3 regions of the Flavobacterium sp. P21 genome follow, and region 3 is predicted to be linked to each of the others. Evidence: riboswitches for the same ligand, from Rfam matches in the RefSeq annotation. Region 3 holds a riboswitch; each other region holds the start of a gene.

Region 1 (2,265 bases), 1.8 Mb from region 3:
TAATAATTCTCTTGTATCAACAAAGTTCGCCGGAATCCCTTTTTCAATTAAAATGGCAGTCAGTAATTTAGCCGAAAGCAATTCGCCTTTAGATAAAATCTGATCTTTAATTTTACTGCTGTAATCTCCAATAAGGCTAACTCCTTCAAAAAGTTTATCTAGAATATTGAATTCTTCAGACAAATCAACTTCTGGATAATCTGAAGTTTGATACGCTTTGAAGCTTTCCAATAATGGCTTATAATTTCCGTTTTTCGCGGCAATTCTTAAAATATCTTCTAATTCATCTGTTGCATTACCGCGCGCAGAAACAACTACGGCAATTTGTTCGCCTTGATTTACTTTGTCTGAAATGATTGAAACTACTTTGTTAAGCCCTTCTCCGTTTGATAACGATTTACCTCCAAATTTTAATACTTTCATTTTTATTTTGCTATTGTTTCTGCCTTAAAAATATCGGCAAGTAAATGATCTAATTGTTTGTACTCGATTAAAAAAGCGTCATGTCCGTGAACCGAATCAATTTCGCTGTAAAAAACATTGTCTTTAAACCTTTTTAATTCCTGATAGGTTTCCAGGTTTTCTTTTGGCGTAAAAAACAAATCTGAATTGATGCCGATAATGTGAATCGACGCCGGCGTTTTAGACATTAAAGTTTCAAAATCCTCACTATTTCGAGTAATGTCTATGGTTTTAAGCAATTGGTTCATCAATTTATAAGATGAAAGCTGAAAACGTTGCCGCAACTTTTTGCCGTGGTGTGCTAGCCAGCTTTCGATATTAAAAATCAAAAGATCCTGATTGATGGTTCGTTGAAATTTTTCTTTGAATGATTCAGGAGATCGATAACAGAGCATGGCATGAATTCTGGCATCTTCAATTGGTTTGGATGAATTATTCAAAATTTGTTCCTGCAGAAAACAATTTGCAATCATCCAATCCGTCGATTTCCAATCGGTTGCTATTGGAATTAAATGTTCTGTAATATTTGGTTCCAATGCCAAAATCTCCCACGCAATTCCGCCACCTACAGAACCGCCGATTATAGTAAAAACCTGTTCTATGTTTAGCGATTTCAAACCTTTGATAAAAATTCTTGCAATATCTCTGGTTGTAAAATCGTAATAATTTTCGATTATAAAAGAATCGTTTCCGTTTCCTGGAACATTAAATGCCAGAACCGTATATTTATTTGTGTCGATTGTTTTTCCGTCGCCAATTAAATCATTCCACCAGCCATTTTCGCCAGTTACTTGTGCATTTCCAGTCAAAGCATGATTTACCAAAACGATTGGTGCGGTATGCAAAGGCAAGCCAGAAAGCATAAAGCTTAATGGCAATAACGGATAAATTGCACCACTTTCTGTGATGAAATCTTGAATTATAATAGGATTGGGTATATTTTCCAATTTCAAATCTTTTATTAATTGATTTGTATGTGGAAATATTAGAAAGAAAGCCTAGAGTTTGAAACTAGAAAAATTCTTGTTGTTATCTTTCCACGTTTGGGCGTGGTAGAATGCGACACCTTCTTCGAATTAACGAAGGGTTGCTAAGGATTCATCGGGTCTAATCCCTCCTCCTTTCTTTATAACATTTCAATACGTTTTTGAACTTAACGGTGCAAATTAACTACTAATTTCTGAAACTAACAAATTTTATCGAAACTGATTGTGCAATTTCTTAAACATACTTTAAAATAAATCGATCCCGAAGCCTCGTGATAAAAGTCATAAAGTCGAAAGAATTGGCATCTATTAATAAATATGACAATCTCTCTTCTTAATTATGAAAAACTATTATACGCAAAAAATTACCGAACAAACTGCCCAGTAAAATTAAGCGGGTTTTACCCTATTTTATGATGCTTTTTGATTTAGATAAAAAGCGTTTCATTCTCTTTTGAATACATCAAGAATAATAAAGAATTTGGTTCTTTTTTCACCTCTTTTTTATCTGTCTCCGTGATTCCGAAACTTGGGTGGATCAACTCATTTGTTGGCGGAGGATTGTTTCTTTCATTTTTGATGTTTTTGAAAGTTGAAATCTTTTTTCTTAAGTAGTTTAATGTGCTCATGATATTTAAGTTTAAGTTAGTTTGCGTTTTATAATCTTTACTTTTTCTTTAAATCTGTGTTATGGTAATCAAAATGAATAAAAAAACCCTTTTGGATTTTTAATACCAAAAGGGTTTAAGTTTTTATATAAACTTATATATACTTTTAGTATCAACAGACGCATACACAAATACGTGCGACGTTAAAC
Region 2 (2,265 bases), 1.8 Mb from region 3:
ACTAAATGTTTTATCTCCGCTCCAATTTCTCTTATTTTCTACAATAATTTTCACTTCACCATATTTGCAATATCCGGAACTTTGTTGCTTTATTTTCCCTTCGCAATAATAAGATTCCTCAGAAAATTCAAAATCCGCAAAAGCTCGAATTAATTCTTCGTATGAAGAATCTAGAACAACTCTATGTAGCAGAAATTCCATACTTAATTTTATAAAAATTATTTTTAAATTTTACCAAATCATTACGATAAAACCGGCGCCACTCTTGGCTTATAATCTTTAGCAACCTCAGCCATTAATCGAATATGATCTGGCGTTGTTCCGCAACAACCTCCTATGATATTGATTAAATTATCCTCTAAATATTCTTTAATGAATGCTTGAGTTTGTTCTGGTGTTTCATCGTACTGTCCGAAAGCATTTGGTAATCCAGCGTTTGGATGTGCCGAAACATTAAAGCTTGTATTGTGCGCTAATGTTTTTAAATACGGTTTCAGCAAATCGGCTCCAAGGGCGCAATTGAATCCTACACTTAACAACGGAATATGCGAAACGGAAATCAAAAACGCTTCAACTGTCTGCCCAGAAAGTGTTCTTCCTGAAGCATCGGTAATCGTTCCTGAAACCATGATTGGAATATCAAGATTACGTTCTTCTTTTACTTCTTCGATTGCAAAAAGTGCTTGCTTTTGCATTTAATGTATCAAAGATTGTTTCTACTAAAAGCAAATCACAGCCACCATCCATTAAAGCTTCTGCTTGTTGTTTGTAGGCAATTCGTAAATCGTCAAATGTTACAGCTCTGTAACCTGGATCGTTTACATCTGGTGACATACTTGCCGTACGGTTTGTCGGTCCGATTGAACCCGCTACGAAACGTGGTTTTTCCGGATTTTTTGCGGTAAACTCATCGGCAACCTCGCGTGCAAGTTTTGCCGATTCATAGTTTAACTCGTAAACCAAATCTTCCATATGATAATCGGCCATACCGATTGTCGTTCCAGAGAAAGTGTTGGTTTCTACAATGTCAGCACCAGCTTCAAAATAAGCGGCATGTACATCGCGGATCGCTTGTGGTTGTGTTAGGGATAGTAAATCGTTGTTTCCTTTTAACGGATACGGAAAATCTTTGAAACGCTCTCCTCTGAAATCTTCTTCTGAGAAATTATAGCGTTGCAACATTGTTCCCATTGCTCCGTCAAGGATTAGGATATTTTTTTATTGCTTCTTGAATTGTTATTGCCATGTTGTTTTGTTTTAGCCGCTAAGACGCTAAGGTTCTAAGATGCTAAGTTTTTTTATTATGATTGTGAAGTTAAACCTAACAGGTCTGCTTCGATATTTTTTCACTTTGGTTCCAAAAACTCACTATTGCTGGCTCATTAGCCCCGATGGAAGCAAATATCCTTTTATTCTGGGGTTCAGAATAAAAGATATTTGTGTACAGCGGGAACTATTGACTGCAAAAATGCGCCAATGATTCGCTCCTTACCGAATTGCTTTGGTAAATATTGTATGTTGTCTGGAAAAGTTTTGAGAAATACTGTATGTATTTGTGTTATCTATCTTTAATACTGGAAAATGTCGTATAAAGTAGAATTTAGCACCTTCTTTATGATAAAGGGTTGCTAAGGTTTCATCGGGTCTATCCCTCCGCCTTTCGTGATAACGAACAATAATTTTAAGAACAGTGCAAAGGTATGAAATAGGGTTTCGATTTGCAAATGTTTTTTTCTAAGGTGCTGAGGGACTAAGATACTAAGGTTCTAAGTTTTTTTAAAGATGCTGAGATTCTAAGATACTGAGTTACTAAGTTTAAAGTTCTGATCTTGTTTTTCAAATATAGCCCGTGGTTTTAACCACGGGAAACGTATTGTGATTATGCGTTGCGTTTATATGTTGCGGTAATTCGAAATGTCTCTTCGTTGTGTTCCAGTGGTTGAAACCACTGGCTATGTTTGATATATTTTATAAAAAAACAAAGCCCAAACTAAAAGTTTGAGCTTTGTTTATAAAAATCTTAGTTTCTTAGAATCTTAGAATCTCAGCAACTTAGACAATCGCCTTAACAACCGCTTTTGGAGCCTCTTTACGAGTTCCATCGAAACCGTCTACGCCAGAAACTGTTGTATATTTCAATACGTATTTTTTACCTGGGTTGATGATTGAGTAAGCGACTTGGCACATTAAAGTTGCTTCGTGGAAACCGCAAAGGATTAATTTTAATTTTCCTGGATATGTGTTTACGTCTCCAATAGCAAAGAT
Region 3 (2,265 bases):
AATCTTCCGTAACGGGAACTTTTGTTTTATTGCAATTGATTAAAGAAAAAGTAAAAGTTCCCGTTATCGCTACTGGCGGAATTGCAAACGGAAAGGGAATTGCTGGAGCATTGGCTTTAGGGGCGAGTGCGGCTCAAATTGGAACCGCATTTTTAGCTACTGAAGAATCAAACGCATTACCAATTCATAGAGAAATGCTTTTTTCTGAAGCTTCTAAATACACGACTTTATCGCGCGCTTATACAGGAAGGTTAGGGCGTGGCATCACAAGCCGAATTGCAAAAGAAATTTTAGGAAAAGAAGCATCAGTGTTGCCATTTCCACTACAAACTACTTTTATGTCGCATTTAAGAAAAGCGGCATTGGATCAAGAAAAATGGGATATGATACTTTTTTGGGGCGGACAGATTTCGCCAATTTTAAAGCATAGAAGAGCAGGGGAATTGATGCATTCTTTGATTGAAGAAACAAACTCATATTTTGATGAATTGAAAAAATAATGGTTTAATAGTGCTTTTTTTAAGGATAAACGGAACTCATTTCAGTATCGAAATGAGTTTTTTTTATGAAATTTTGCAAGTTTTAGTCTTAAAAAGCCAATATGGTTGGATTTTTAAAATGTTGTAATTGAGGTTTTTATTTTGGGTTTAAAAAATAATTTGAAAAAAGTTATTTTAAACTTGACTAATTCGGTAGAATTAATATATATTTGTAGTGCAGAAAACATCTGCAATGATACTTATCCAGAAAGACTGAGGGAGTAGGCCCAATGAAGTCTTAGCAACCTGTTGCCAAACAAGGTGCTAAATCCTTCCCATCTTGTGGGACAGATAAGAAAGATTTCCGAAGTGAATCTGAGTAAGATCATCAATATTAAAATTTAGTATTTCAAAAATGAAAACCAAGTCTGTTGTAGCACGCACTTATTCTGATCGTTTGAATTTATTCTTTCAAGAAAATAATAAGATGGTTTTCCGAATGCGACCACGTTAGGTTTTCTTCTTTTTTATCTTTTTTTAATCATATAAAAGGGCGTTAAACAATGTCTGAAAGGCTTTATTGTCCAATTTTAAACGAAAATCACAAATAAAACTAAAACATAATTAATCCACTAAAAATCAAATTACATGAAAAAAATACTATTAGGTTTAGCTTTCTCTTTTGGAATCATACAAACCCAAGCACAAGAAAATAATTTGCAATTAAAAGGAACTGTTGTTGATACGGTTGCACAATATGTTTATCTGCAAAAGTTTCACAATAAGATGTTTACCACAATCGATTCGGTAAAAGTCAAAGACGGGAATTTTAGTTTTAAAACTAAAGTAAAAACGCCAGAATTGTACGGTTTAAGTGTAAATACGGCTAGTTCTCCTTTGTATATTTTCCTTGAAAAGGGACCGATTACGGTGAAATTAAGTCCAAAAAAGTATTATACGAATTCAGTAGTTGAAGGTTCTGCGGCGCAAGATTTGTTTGAAACCTATAAAAAATCAAAAGATGTAGAGATCAGCAAATTCATTACAGAAAACCCAAAATCGATTGTTTCAGCTTATGTCTTGTATAGAAATTGGTCGTATAGACTTACTCCAGAACAGATCACACAAAATATTGCATTGCTGGATAAAAGTCTTCACAATACCACTTACGTGAAAGAGTTAAAAGATTTAGCTATTGTATTAGACGGATTAGCAGTTGGAAAAAAGCACCAGATTTTACAGAGAAAGATACAGAAGGAAAACCAGTTCGTTTTTCAGAAAACTTGAAAGGCTACACTTTAGTAGATTTTTGGGCTTCATGGTGCGGGCCTTGCCGTAGAGAAAACCCAAATATTGTTGCGACTTATAAAGAATTCCATGATAAGGGATTTAATATCATCGCCATTTCTTTAGACAAAAAGAAAGAAAACTGGATCAAAGGAATTCAGGATGATAAGTTGACATGGACACATCTTTCGGATTTGCTTTTTGGAACAGTGCAGTGGCAAAATTATACGGAGTACGAGCAATTCCAGCCAATTATTTAGTGGATTCTAAAGGAATAATTGTCGCAAAAAATCTTCATGGAGAAGAGTTGCAATCTACTTTAAAATCGCTTTTGGATAAAAAAGTAAGCACCAATTAATCAACCAATAATACAATTTGTTAATTTAAAAATGATAGGGAAATGAATGCTATTGAGCCAACAACAAAACCAACGGAGCCTGAATGTTACTTTTCTAAATTTAGAGAAAACACAGTAGGAATTGAACATACTTTCGAATCG

Evidence for each region. A riboswitch is a leader RNA that binds a small molecule or an ion and turns the genes downstream of it on or off. The one in region 3 is predicted to bind S-adenosylmethionine.
Region 1: linked by a shared signal. The riboswitch ahead of ACQ9BO_RS05335 (alpha/beta fold hydrolase) and the one ahead of ACQ9BO_RS14545 (DUF4369 domain-containing protein) in region 3 are both predicted to bind S-adenosylmethionine.
Region 2: linked by a shared signal. The riboswitch ahead of ACQ9BO_RS05425 (homocysteine S-methyltransferase family protein) and the one ahead of ACQ9BO_RS14545 (DUF4369 domain-containing protein) in region 3 are both predicted to bind S-adenosylmethionine.

Annotation. Positions count from the first base shown of each region.
Region 1 covers NZ_CP192585.1:1,091,771-1,094,035, reverse strand. The annotation lists gene thrA (bifunctional aspartate kinase/homoserine dehydrogenase I) at 1-423, opposite strand, end outside; gene ACQ9BO_RS05335 (alpha/beta fold hydrolase) at 426-1,409, opposite strand; SAM riboswitch class I at 1,489-1,597, opposite strand; gene ACQ9BO_RS05330 (hypothetical protein) at 1,877-2,077, opposite strand.
Region 2 covers NZ_CP192585.1:1,109,707-1,111,971, reverse strand. The annotation lists gene ACQ9BO_RS05430 (hypothetical protein) at 1-201, opposite strand, end outside; partial or broken gene ACQ9BO_RS05425 (homocysteine S-methyltransferase family protein) at 243-1,191, opposite strand; SAM riboswitch class I at 1,556-1,672, opposite strand; gene ACQ9BO_RS05420 (NAD(P)/FAD-dependent oxidoreductase) at 2,053-2,265, opposite strand, start outside.
Region 3 covers NZ_CP192585.1:2,915,853-2,918,117, forward strand. The annotation lists gene ACQ9BO_RS14540 (NAD(P)H-dependent flavin oxidoreductase) at 1-500, shown strand, start outside; SAM riboswitch class I at 737-837, shown strand; gene ACQ9BO_RS14545 (DUF4369 domain-containing protein) at 1,128-1,766, shown strand; gene ACQ9BO_RS14550 (peroxiredoxin family protein) at 1,688-2,026, shown strand; gene ACQ9BO_RS14555 (aminotransferase class V-fold PLP-dependent enzyme) at 2,167-2,265, shown strand, end outside.